One region of the Listeria sp. LM90SB2 genome, then DNA from elsewhere that is predicted to be linked to it. Evidence: predicted binding sites of a transcription regulator. Region 1 holds the regulator's gene; the other holds the start of a gene.

Region 1 (6,307 bases):
CAAGATGCGACAGGGAAACAACAATTACCAAGGTTTTAAAAAGACAAGAAGAGGTATTTACTTTATTTAGAAGTTAATATAATTAGATTATTTAGGAGGAATTTAGATTATGGCAAAATATACAAAAGAAGACATTTTCCGCTTCGCAGATGAACAAAATGTAAAATTTATTCGTTTACAGTTCACGGATATCCTCGGGATTATTAAGAATGTGGAAATTCCTGTTAGCCAACTAAAGAAAGCACTAGATAACAAAATCATGTTTGATGGTTCCTCCATTGAAGGCTTTGTACGAATTGAAGAGTCTGATATGTATTTATTCCCAGACTTAGACACTTGGGTTGTGTTCCCTTGGACAGCTGAAAAAGGAAAAGTTGCAAGAATGATTTGTGATATTTATAATCCTGACATGACTCCTTTTGCTGGAGACCCACGTGCTAACTTAAAACGTGTACTTAAAGAAATGGAAGAACTAGGTTTCACAGAGTTCAACTTAGGACCTGAGCCAGAATTTTTCCTATTCAAATTAGATGAAAATCGTCGTCCGACACTTGAACTAAATGATAGTGGTGGTTACTTCGATTTAGCACCAACCGACTTAGGTGAAAACTGTCGTCGCGATATTGTGCTTGAATTAGAAGAAATGGGCTTTGAAATCGAAGCGTCTCACCATGAAGTGGCACCAGGACAACACGAAATTGACTTTAAATATGAAGACGCCGTTACAGCGTGTGATAGCATCCAAACATTTAAATTAGTCGTAAAAACAATTGCTCGTAAACATGGTTTACACGCAACATTCATGCCGAAGCCGCTCTTTGGTGTAAATGGTTCTGGAATGCATTTCAATATGTCACTATTTAATGAAAAAGGAAATGCTTTCTTCGATGAAAGCGGAGAACTAGAATTGAGCCAAACAGCTTATCATTTCTTAGCAGGGATGTTAAAACATGCCCGTGGCTATACAGCTGTTACAAATCCAACCATTAACTCATTCAAACGATTGGTTCCAGGATATGAAGCACCATGTTACATTGCGTGGTCAGGTAAAAATCGTAGCCCGCTTGTTCGTGTTCCAAGTTCTCGTGGACTAAGCACTCGTCTTGAATTACGTAGCGTCGATCCATCTGCTAATCCATATTTAGCAATGGCGGTACTACTTAAAGCTGGTTTATCTGGAATTAAAGATGAATTAACTCCTCCGGCACCAGTTGATCGTAACATTTACGGCATGAACGAAGAAGAACGTGAAGCAACTGGCATTTATGATCTACCAGAAAGCTTGGGCCACGCCTTAATCGAACTTGAAAAAGACGATATTATCAAAGCTGGTTTAGGTGAGCACATTTTCGAACACTTTATTGAAGCAAAAACAATTGAGTGTGATATGTTCCGCACAGCAGTTCACCCTTGGGAACGCGAACAATATCTTGAAATTTATTAATAGTCAAAAGCACGTTTCCTATAGATGGAAACGTGCTTTTTTATTGGAAAATCGGTTTCAAATGTTTGATGTTTGGCAAATAGAGGCATATATTTAAAAATGTGCTAGTGAAAGGGAGGTTTTCATTAGAGAAAGGGGAAGAAATGCAGATTACTTTAGCTATTTTAGTATTTGCCTTCACATTATTTTTTGTGATTTGGCAACCAAGAAAATTATCAATCGGATGGTCAGCTTGCGGAGGTGCGCTAATTGCCATATTACTTGGCGTCGTCACTTTATCAGATGTCGCAACAGTTACTGGAATTGTTTGGAATGCGACGCTCGCTTTTATTGCTATTATAATTATTTCATTGATTTTAGATAAAATTGGCTTTTTTGAGTGGGCGGCTTTACATATGGCGCGATTAGCAAGAGGTAATGGGTTATTAATGTTTATTCTTATTTCTATTTTGGGAGCTTTCGTTGCTGCGTTGTTTGCTAATGACGGGGCGGCGCTAATTTTGACACCAATTGTTCTAGCGATGGTGCGAGCGCTGAATTTTGATGAGAAAAAGGTATTTCCATTTATTATTGCTAGCGGTTTTATAGCAGATACGACGTCCTTGCCGCTCGTAGTTAGTAATTTAGTCAATATAGTTTCGGCTGATTTTTTCGGCATTAGTTTTTCGCAGTATGCGCTTATTATGTGGATTCCAACGCTTTTCTCTTTAGTTGCGAGTATTTTAATCTTATATTTTTATTTTCGGAAAGCATTACCTAAAAAATATGATACGCGAGTGATTCGAGAGCCGGCTTCTGCAATTAAAGATAAAAAGATGTTTCGTGTTTCTTGGGGAATACTTATCATCCTTGTAGCAGGCTATTTTTTGAGTAGTTTTTTAGATATTCCAGTGTCATTTATTGCCTTGCTAGTTGCTGTTATCTTTTTGTTAGTCAGTGCAAAAAGTCATGCGGTCTCGACAAAAGCTATTTTAAAAGGAGCACCTTGGAATATTGTGTTTTTCTCGGTTGGTATGTATGTAGTTGTATATGGTTTGCAAAATGTCGGTATCACAAAATTATTATCAGAAGCAATTACATATGTTGCGCACTTTGGTTTATTTGCGGGAACAGTTGGAATGGGATTTATTGCTGCAATACTGTCTTCTGTCATGAATAATTTGCCAACAGTAATGATAAATGCACTTGCAATCGATCATACGTCATTTACAGGCGTGATGAAAGAAGCGTTAGTCTATGCAAATGTCATTGGTTCTGATTTAGGTCCGAAAATAACACCAATTGGCTCGCTAGCAACTTTACTTTGGCTACATGTTCTAGCGCAGAAAGGGATAAAGATAAGCTGGGGCTCTTATTTCAAAATTGGCATTGTGATTACTATTCCAGTTTTATTCATAACGCTCGTCGGACTATATTTTTCACTGCTTATTTGGAATTAAAACCCCCTGTACCAGAATGTACAGGGGGTTTTATTATGCCTTCTTATAAAGAACATGGGGCTTTAGTGGATCGCCATTTACTAAAGCGGGATGTTCAAAAGTAGCTATTTTTGTTAAATGGATTTTTTTCATGACATTTTCTGAAGGTTTATTGAGTGCGGCGGTAAAACTGTATATTTCGTTAATAGTGTTGATTTCTTCAGCAAGTGCTAACGCGCCAAGTGCGGCTTCGGTGGCATAGCCTTGGTTCCAAGCGCTATGTTTTAATCGCCAACCTATCTCCGTGCATGGAGTGAATGTAGCTTCAAAAGTAGCCTCATGAAATCCAGTAAAACCGATGAATTCGCCAGTCGATTTAACTTCAATAGCAAAGAGACCATATCCAAGTGACTTTAATTCTTCTTGAATCCTATCAAGAAATGCATTACTTTCGTTTTGAGTTAATCTGGCTGGGAAGTATTTCATTACTTGCTCATCTGCATTCATTTGACTAAAAGGAAGATAATCGTTTGTTAAATAATCTCTTGCAATAAGCCGTTCAGTTTCAAAATAAATCATGTTCTCAACCACCTGTTCAAACGAATAAAATTAGCGAATATCTCGATAAAGTCCGATTACTTTTCCTAGAATTGTTACGTTGTTTAAAAGGATAGGCTCCAAAGCATCGTTTTCGGGTTGTAATCTAAAATGATTAGCTTCTTTGTAGAATCGTTTACATGTAGCTTCATTTTCATCTGTCATCGCTACAACGATTTCGCCATTGATTGCAGAACTTTGTTGTCTAACGATTACTTTATCACCATCAAGGATTCCGGCATTAATCATACTTTCGCCGTCGATTTCTAACATGAAGACATTGGTTTCGCCAGCTGCCATGTATTCTGGTAGTGGGAAATATTCATCAATGTTCTCAATTGCAGTGATGGGCATTCCAGCAGTTACTTTCCCGATAATAGGAATATTTACAACATTGGGTGTCTCTGCTTCGTCTTCTAAAGATAATATTTCAATCGCACGAGGCTTTGTTGGGTCCCGTCTAATTAAGCCTTTACCTTCAAGGCGAGCAAGATGTCCATGAACAGTAGAGCTGGAAGCAAGGCCAACTGCTTCACCAATTTCGCGGACGGAAGGTGGATAACCTTTTTCTTTTACTTCTGATTTTATAAATTCATATATATCTTGTTGGCGTTTAGATATTTTCATGGTTTCACCTCATTGATTTAATGGTTATTTTATAATTCAAGTATAGCAAAAGAAAAACCAATATGCAAACAAAGGTTCGTTTTTTTATTGACATACACGAACGGCTGTTCTATAATATAGAAAAGCGAACATACATTCTTTTTGGAGGGATTATTAATGACTATGAAATTAATTTGGGATAAATTTTATGTTTCTATTATATTTGTACTTACTTGCATCGTACTAGGAATCATTTTAATGTGTACTGTAGTTGGCGGGGGAAACGACTATTCAGAAGTGAACGTAAGTGAAGGGGATTCTTTATGGGCATTAGCAGATCAATATGCAGGGAAAAGTGATATGGCAAAAGCAGATTTTGTTAGCTGGGTAGAAAAAGAAAATAATTTAGCTGACGGTCATGTGGAAGCAGGAGAATCAGTAGTTATTCCTGTACACAAAACAAAATTAATAAAGAGTGATAGTACGATTCAACTAGCAAACCAGTAAGGTCGATTTAGTGGCCGTTTATGATATAATATTAGAGAGTAGCGATTATGCTGCTTTCTTATTTTTATTCTATAGAAGAAAAGGAGAATAACGATGCTAGAAAAAGCTAAAATAGATCGTATTAATGAGCTTTCTAAAAAGAAAAAAGCCGGAACATTAACTGCTACAGAAAAAGTGGAGCAAGATAAATTAAGAAAAGAATACATCAAGTCTTTTCGTACGCATATGAAGGGGACAATAGAAAATACAACGATAATCGACCCAAATGGAACAGATGTAACGCCGCATAAAGTGAAACAACTTAGAAAAAATAAGCACTAATAATTAGTACCAAATAAACATTAATGAGCAAATGAACAAAAATACCAATCAATTAAGCAATTTAAAGCAATTATTAGTTGTGTTAATTGCTTTTTAGGCTTATTATTAAAAGTAGTTAAAATTATATTGAAGAGAGGATGTTTCATTTGTTCGATAACACAGATAGTTTAGCAGTGAATACAATTCGTACATTATCAATGGACGCAATTCAAAAAGCAAATTCTGGTCATCCAGGATTACCAATGGGAGCAGCACCAATGGCTTACGCACTTTGGTCGCGTGTATTAAATACTAACCCTAAGAATTCACATTGGTTTAACCGAGATCGTTTTGTACTTTCTGCTGGACACGGCTCAATGCTTTTATATAGTTTATTACACTTAAGTGGATTCAAATTAGAATTAGAAGATCTTAAAAATTTCCGTCAATGGGAAAGTAAAACTCCTGGTCACCCAGAATATCGTTATACAGATGGTGTAGACGCAACTACTGGTCCACTTGGTCAAGGTATTGCGATGGCTGTTGGTATGGCTATGGCAGAAAGACATTTAGAAGCGAAATATAATAAAGATGGTTTCCCGGTAGTGGATCATTATACTTATGCACTATGCGGAGATGGTGACTTAATGGAAGGTGTTGCTTCAGAAGCGGCTTCTTATGCAGGTCATCAACAATTAGGAAGATTAGTTGTTCTCTATGATTCCAATGATATCTCTCTTGATGGTGATTTAGACAAATCTTTCTCTGAAAATGTAAAACAACGCTTTGAAGCTTATGGCTGGGAACATTTATTAGTAAAAGACGGTAATGATACAGCTGAAATTTTAGCAGCAATCGAAAAAGCGAAACAAAACACTTCTCAACCTACTATGATTGAAGTGAAAACTGTTATCGGTTTTGGTGCTCCAAATGCCGGTACAAGTAAAGTTCACGGTGCTCCACTAGGCGATGAAGGTATTTTAGAAGCGAAAAAAGCTTATGGTTGGAACTACGAAGAGAAATTCTTTGTTCCTGAAGAAGTTACTGCTCGCTTTAAAGAAACAATTGGCGAACGTGGTGAAAAAGCAGAAACAGCTTGGAATGAGTTATTTGCTTCCTATAAAGCAGAATATCCAGAGCTTGCGAAACAATTAGAAGATAGCTTGAACAACAAGTTACCAGCTGATTGGGATGAGGATCTTCCAGTATATGATGATTCAAAAGCACTTGCTAGCCGTGCTTCCAGTGGAGAAGTTATCAATGCGTTAGCTGGAAAAATCCCAACTATTTTTGGCGGATCTGCTGACCTTGCAGGTTCGAATAATACAACAATTAAAACAGACGGTGAATTTACAAAAGCGACTCCAGCTGAAAGAAACATTTGGTTTGGTGTTCGTGAATTTGCGATGGGCGCTGCATTAAATGGTATGGCACT
Region 2 (6,307 bases), 720 kb from region 1:
CACCAAATCATGCGAAGCCAAATTAAACTTAGTAAACTAGAAAAAATCTTTATTACTCACATGCACGGAGATCACATTTTTGGACTGCCAGGCTTATTAAGTAGTCGTTCTTTTCAAGGAGGGGACTCTAATTTGACTATTTACGGTCCTGCCGGAATAGCAGAATATGTCGAAACTTCCTTAAGACTCAGTGGAACAAGGCTTACATATAAAATTAATTTTGAAGAAATAGAGCCAGGTTTGATTTTTGAAGATGAAATGTTTTTAGTTACAGCTGACGATCTTGATCATGGCGTACGTAGCTTTGGTTACCGTATTGTCGAAAAAGATAAACAAGGTGCACTCAATGCTGAAAAATTAAAAGCGGACGGCGTCGAAGCGGGACCGGTTTTTCAAAAGCTGAAAAACGGCGAAATCGTAACATTAGCTGATGGACGCGTCATTGATGGTAAAAATTATATCGGAGAGCCGCAAAAAGGGAAGATTATTAGTATTTTTGGTGATACAAAAGAAACTGCTAACGAACTAGAACTAGCACTGAATGCCGATATTTTGGTTCATGAAGCAACGTTTGAAGGCGATAAAGCAAAAATGGCAGGAGAATACATGCATTCTACGACGCTTCAAGCAGCCAATCTTGCTAAAACCGCCAATGTCAAAAAATTAATTTTAACCCATATCAGCTCAAGATATGATCGAGATGCAAGTAAAGAACTATTAATAGAAGCAAAAACTATTTTTGAAAATACTGAAATAGCTTATGACTTAGCTGTTTTTCCAATTGGAGAGTGACAAAATGAACCCTTTTTTGAAGAATAAAACGGTTTTAATTACCGGAGCTTCTAACGGTCTTGGAGCTGAAATCGCAAGACAAGTTGCTATGTCCGGTGGTAATGTTATTATAACAGCCAGAAGTACGAAAAAATTAATAGAATTACAAAAAGATATACATGATAATTTTTCAGTAGAAGCGACTTATTTTACTTTAGATATGACTGATTTTGAGCAAGTGAAACAAGTCAGCGCAGAGATAAATGCATCCTATCAAATTGATGTGTTAGTCAACTGTGCAGGTTTTGGTTTATTTGAAAATGCGGTAGATATTCCATTTGAGACAATTGAAAAAATGTTTGATACGAATGTACTTGGCTTAATTCAACTCACACAACTGATTTTACCGCAAATGCAAGCGCGCAAAGCTGGACATATTATTAATATTGCTTCCCAAGCCGCTAAAATCGCTACACCTAAATCAACCGTTTATTCAGCCACGAAATATGCGGTTTTAGGCTTTTCTAATGCACTTCGTTTAGAACTAATGCCAGATAAAATCCATGTTACAACGATTAATCCTGGCCCGATTGCCACAAACTTTTTCGATGTAGCGGATAAATCAGGAAACTATTTAGAAACAGTTGGCAAATTAGTGTTAAAGCCAGAAAAGGTTGCGCGTAAAACAGTACAAATTATGGGAACTAAGCGTCGCGAAATCAATTTACCTTTTGTAATGAATATAGCAACACGACTTTATCAAGTAATGCCACAAGTTATCGAATTCTTCGGTAAAGGGGCATTTTTAAAGAAATAAAATGGAAGAAAATACCTTATGAAAATAGGGTATTTTTTTCTTGTAATTAATGAGGATAACCTTTATAATTGAATAAGAACGTTTGTTCGTTTCGGAGGAGATGCAGTTATGGATACGAGTAGAAAAATTATTCATATTGATATGGACGCTTTTTATGCATCTGTGGAACAACGCGACCATCCTGAGTTTCGAGGGAAGCCACTTATTATTGGTGGAGACCCTAATAAACGCGGAGTTGTTGCGACTTGTTCTTATGAAGCGCGCAAATTCGGTGTGCATTCAGCTATGCCCACCAGGCAAGCTGCTAAACTTTGTCCGAACGGTATTTTTATTCACGGCAATATGGCTCATTATGTAGAGGTTTCTAATCAAATCCGCGAGATCTTTTCCAGATATACGGATATTATCGAACCGCTCTCTTTAGATGAAGCTTATCTGGATGTAACTGAAAACAAAAAAGGAATGAAATCCGCCACAATGGTTGCACGCGAGATTCAGCAGACGATTTACCAAGAGCTTGGTCTAACTGCTTCTGCCGGCGTATCATTTAATAAATTTATCGCAAAAATCGCTTCTGATTTTAAGAAACCTGCTGGTATTACGGTAGTTACACCAGAAGAAGCAGAAGCCTTTTTAGAACAAATACCAGTCACTAAATTTTATGGGGTAGGGAAAGTAACCGCAGAAAAATTGCATCGTTTAGGAATTGAAACGGGAGCAGATTTGAAGAAGTGGAGCGAGTGGGACCTTATTCGCGAATTACACAAACATGGCTATCATTTATATCGACATGTTCGAGGTCGTTCTAACAACATTGTGAATCCGCATCGTGATCGCAAGTCCGTTGGTAAAGAAACTACTTTTGAATTTAATGTGTTAGATAGCCGAGTTCTCGAACAAAGCCTCATGCAATTTGCCAAAAAAGTAGAAGAACGGCTCATTAAACTACAAAAACATGGTAAGACGGTAGTACTAAAACTACGCTACAGTGACTTTACAACCATTACTAAGCGGCTTACTTTAAACGAATATACCAATGATACAAGTCAAATTTATCAAGCGGCGGCCCTTCTTTTAAGAGAAAGCTATACTGGTCAGGATAGTATTCGTTTGATTGGGCTTACTGTAACCAATTTAAAACCCGTTTATTTTGAAAATTTACGTTTAGAAGGACTATAAAAAAGGCTAGCACGATTTAGGTGCTAGCCTTTTTGATTATTTCATTTCCAGTAAACGTTCTTTAAGTTCTTGTTCCATTGTTACAAGTTCTTTCTCAGCCACGGCACGTTTAGCACGGCCTTCTTGTTGGATTTTAAGCGTTTCTTGCAAGGTTTCAATTAAGCTGGACTGCGTTTCTTTAAGTGTTTCGATGTCTACGATACCTCTTTCGTTTTCACGCGCTGTTTCGATAGCGTTTGTTTTTAGCATATCGGCGTTTCGTTTTAGAAGTTCGTTCGTTGTTTCAGAAACTTGGCGCTGAGCTGCTACGGCTTGTTGTTGACGGAGCAAGGTAAGCGCGATAGCTACTTGGTTTTTCCAAAGTGGAATCGCAGTCATAATGGAAGACTGGATTTTTTCAGCAAGTGCCTGGTTTGTATTTTGGATTAAGCGGATTTGCGGTGCTTGTTGGATAGTGATTTGACGGCTTAGACGTAAATCATATACTCGTTTATCCAGACGGTCAGCAAATTGCGTTAAGTCATTCACTTCTTGGTAATCCATTTGGTCGCCAGTTTGTTCTGCTTTTTTGCGAAGTTCTGGGAGCATTTTTGTATTAATTTCTTCTAATTTTAATTCTCCAGCAGCAATGTAGATGTTAAGTGCTTGGAAGTAATCTTTATTTTTATCATAAAGCTGTTCTAGGAAAGAGTTATCTTCCATTAAACGCTTTTTGGAATGTTCCAGTTTCAACGCGATGCGGTCAATTTGGGTACCAATTTTTTGATATTTAGAAGTAATTTCGTTGATGGATTGTTTTACTCGGTGGAACATTTTAGTGAAAACATTTTTATTACGAGCGGCAAGTTCATCGGGATCCGCTTCTTGTAAACGATACATTAAATCGCTAATAATATCGCCAATTGGTCCAACATCTTGCTTTTGTACATGTGCTAACATTGAATGAGAAAAATCGTGGAGTTTGGCTTGGGCTGGAGCTCCGTATCCAAGAATCGCTGCTTGATTTCCAGGTTCGATTTGTTTGGATAACTCTAATGCTTGTTTTTTATTTGTTTCAGTAAGCATATCGACAAGGCGAGGAGCTGCATCTGTTTCATTATTTACGATACTTGCAGCTGATTCACCATCTGATCCAAACGGGTTAGCAAGGAGATCATCTAACGTTTGGTTGAATTCTTTCTCAACTACTAAATCTTTTAATTCATTTGTTTCTTCACTTGGCTTGTTCTCGGTCATCTTTTGTACCCCTTTCAAATTTCTTTTTCTGTTTAGAAATGGAGTTTTTCGCTACTTCTAGTTCGAAGTCAAGGTTGTTCACATCTTGATTCAAAAGTGTAAATAAATCCTTTTCAATAACACGACTTAAATCATTTAAAAGTGTGCGCGTATCAGAAAGTGTTTGATAGATTTTTTTGTCTTTTACGGGTTGTTTTTCTAAGAAAGCATATTTTTCTGTTAGCTCCACTAAAGAGTCAAGATGGGAGAAAAAGAAATCTTCTGCTTCATAAAAACGTTTTGGCTCATCTTTTACAATGCCATAAATTCTTTTTGTAAGTAAAAGTGTTTTGTTACGCTCTTGGAAAGAATATAACGCTTTGTTTTGAGTCATGATTTTTTGAAGGCGGATAATTTTCACACGTGCCTCTTCTAAGTTAGTGCGAATATATTTATATTCTTTCTTGGTTAATCCAGTTGCAATCATTTGCGCACGGTCCCCAGCTTTAGATGAAAAGAAAAATAGGATAGCCGCAACAGCGATAACAATTGCTGCAATTACCAAACCACTATGGATTAGTGAAGTGAGGATACCAGCCAAAAGCATGACAAGGAAAATGGAACCTGTGAATGCTAATATCTTTTTAAAAACGGTCATTATACATCTTCTCCTTTAAGTACCTGTTTAAAAGGTCCGCTTTTCTTATAGTAAATTTTTCTAAAATAAAGATTGATGGAAATTAACCTACCATTTAAGTATATTTTGTAAGCGAAAACTAGGCAAGCTGAATGGTTTTTATATTTTAGAAATTGTCCTTTATTTGTTCTTATCATACCATATTTAGAAAATAGATGTTATCAGTCGTGCGATGTAAATTAAACTCGGACTTAGTTATGTTATAATGAAAAAAATGAGAGGTAGGTGGCAGAAATGGACTCACTAGAGGAAAAAACGCTTCATACAGAAAAGATTTTTAGCGGAAATATTATTGAATTGCAAGTAGATGATGTGGAGTTACCAAACGGGGAAAAGGGCAAGCGCGAAATCGTCAAGCATCCCGGTGGTGTGGCAATTATACCTTTTTCAGCAGATGGAAGAATGTACTTAGTAGAGCAATTCCGAAAGCCACTCGAAAAAAACATTATCGAAATTCCAGCTGGTAAAATGGAGCCAGGGGAAGATCCGCTCGTGACCGCAAAACGGGAACTAGAAGAAGAAACTGGTTTTCAGTCCGATGATTTAACGTATCTCACTTCTTTTTATACATCACCTGGGTTTGCTAGTGAACTTTTATATATTTATGTAGCGCGTGACCTCCGGAAAATGGAGCATCCATTGGCGCAAGATGCAGATGAATTTATTAATTTAGTCAAAGTAACGCTGGAAGAAGCAGAACAATTAATAGCACAACAATGCATTCATGACGCAAAAACAATGTACGCGATACAGTACTGGAAAATGCAACTATTAATAGAAGAAAATGAATAAATCGGATGAAAAACTCATTTGGGAATACTTGGCATAAAGAATGGAAATGTGGTATCATAAACATGAAAAGAGAGTCATGCAAGAACATGACCCTCAAATGTAAGCCCCATTTAAGGTGGCAGCTAGTCTAATATGGTATAAAAATAACCACTAAACTCGCCAAAGTTTATGAGTGGTTATTTTTTTGTGTTATTTTGACTGTTTAGTAACAACATTAAAGTTGTAAAAGCGACTGCAAAAGAGAGTGCTTCATAAACGGTCATGGGTTATCCTTTCCAGGAGTTCCTAACAAAAAAGTCATAGGCATCCCCCTTTCATGTTGAAAGAGCTAACATGAAAACAGTAATTTGAATACTTTTACTGGATACAGTCTTACAGATTTTTATTGTGTTATGGTTCTTAATTGACTACCTGGTCAAAAGGGATTATACTCTAGTTGACTAAGTGGTCAATTTGAGTGTGGAGGAGAGAACATGGAAGCAATTAAAGTGGAGTCGCTCACAAAAAATTACCATAAAAAGCGAGCAATTGAAAATGTGAATTTGTCTGTAAATGAAGGAGAACTTTATGGTTTTATCGGTCCGAATGGTGCGGGGAAATCAACGACAATTAAAGTCTTACTGAATTTTATTTACGCGACGAGTGGGAGTGCGACGGTTCTCGGGAAAGATGTGGTGAAAGACTCTGCTGAAATTAAGAAAATGGTCGGTTATGTGCCAAGTGAAGTTCGCTATTATCCCCAAATGACAGCAAATGATATTATCCATTACGCTGCCAAGTTCCATCATATTGAAAATGCAACGAAAAAAATGAATAAATATTATGAAATGTTTTCG

What was found. Region 1 encodes LexA, which represses DNA repair genes until DNA is damaged. Its sites were predicted from a motif close to CGAACATATGTTCG; they were not measured.
Region 2: a site for LexA is predicted at 1,664-1,677, ahead of dinB (DNA polymerase IV). Genes of this name have one in related genera too.

Annotation. Positions count from the first base shown of each region.
Region 1 is NZ_CP046449.1:1,324,307-1,330,613, forward strand. Features, by position in the region: gene GL301_RS06600 (MerR family transcriptional regulator) at 1-39, shown strand, start outside; gene glnA (type I glutamate--ammonia ligase) at 110-1,444, shown strand; gene GL301_RS06610 (arsenic transporter) at 1,588-2,883, shown strand; gene GL301_RS06615 (GNAT family N-acetyltransferase) at 2,917-3,441, opposite strand; gene lexA (transcriptional repressor LexA) at 3,472-4,086, opposite strand; gene yneA (cell division suppressor protein YneA) at 4,243-4,572, shown strand; gene GL301_RS06630 (DUF896 domain-containing protein) at 4,666-4,893, shown strand; gene tkt (transketolase) at 5,040-6,307, shown strand, end outside.
Region 2 is NZ_CP046449.1:2,042,615-2,048,921, reverse strand. Features, by position in the region: gene rnz (ribonuclease Z) at 1-792, shown strand, start outside; gene GL301_RS10110 (SDR family NAD(P)-dependent oxidoreductase) at 797-1,588, shown strand; gene dinB (DNA polymerase IV) at 1,697-2,767, shown strand; gene GL301_RS10100 (toxic anion resistance protein) at 2,804-4,003, opposite strand; gene GL301_RS10095 (5-bromo-4-chloroindolyl phosphate hydrolysis family protein) at 3,981-4,640, opposite strand; gene GL301_RS10090 (NUDIX hydrolase) at 4,914-5,471, shown strand; gene timA (macrodiolide ABC transporter ATP-binding protein TimA) at 5,945-6,307, shown strand, end outside.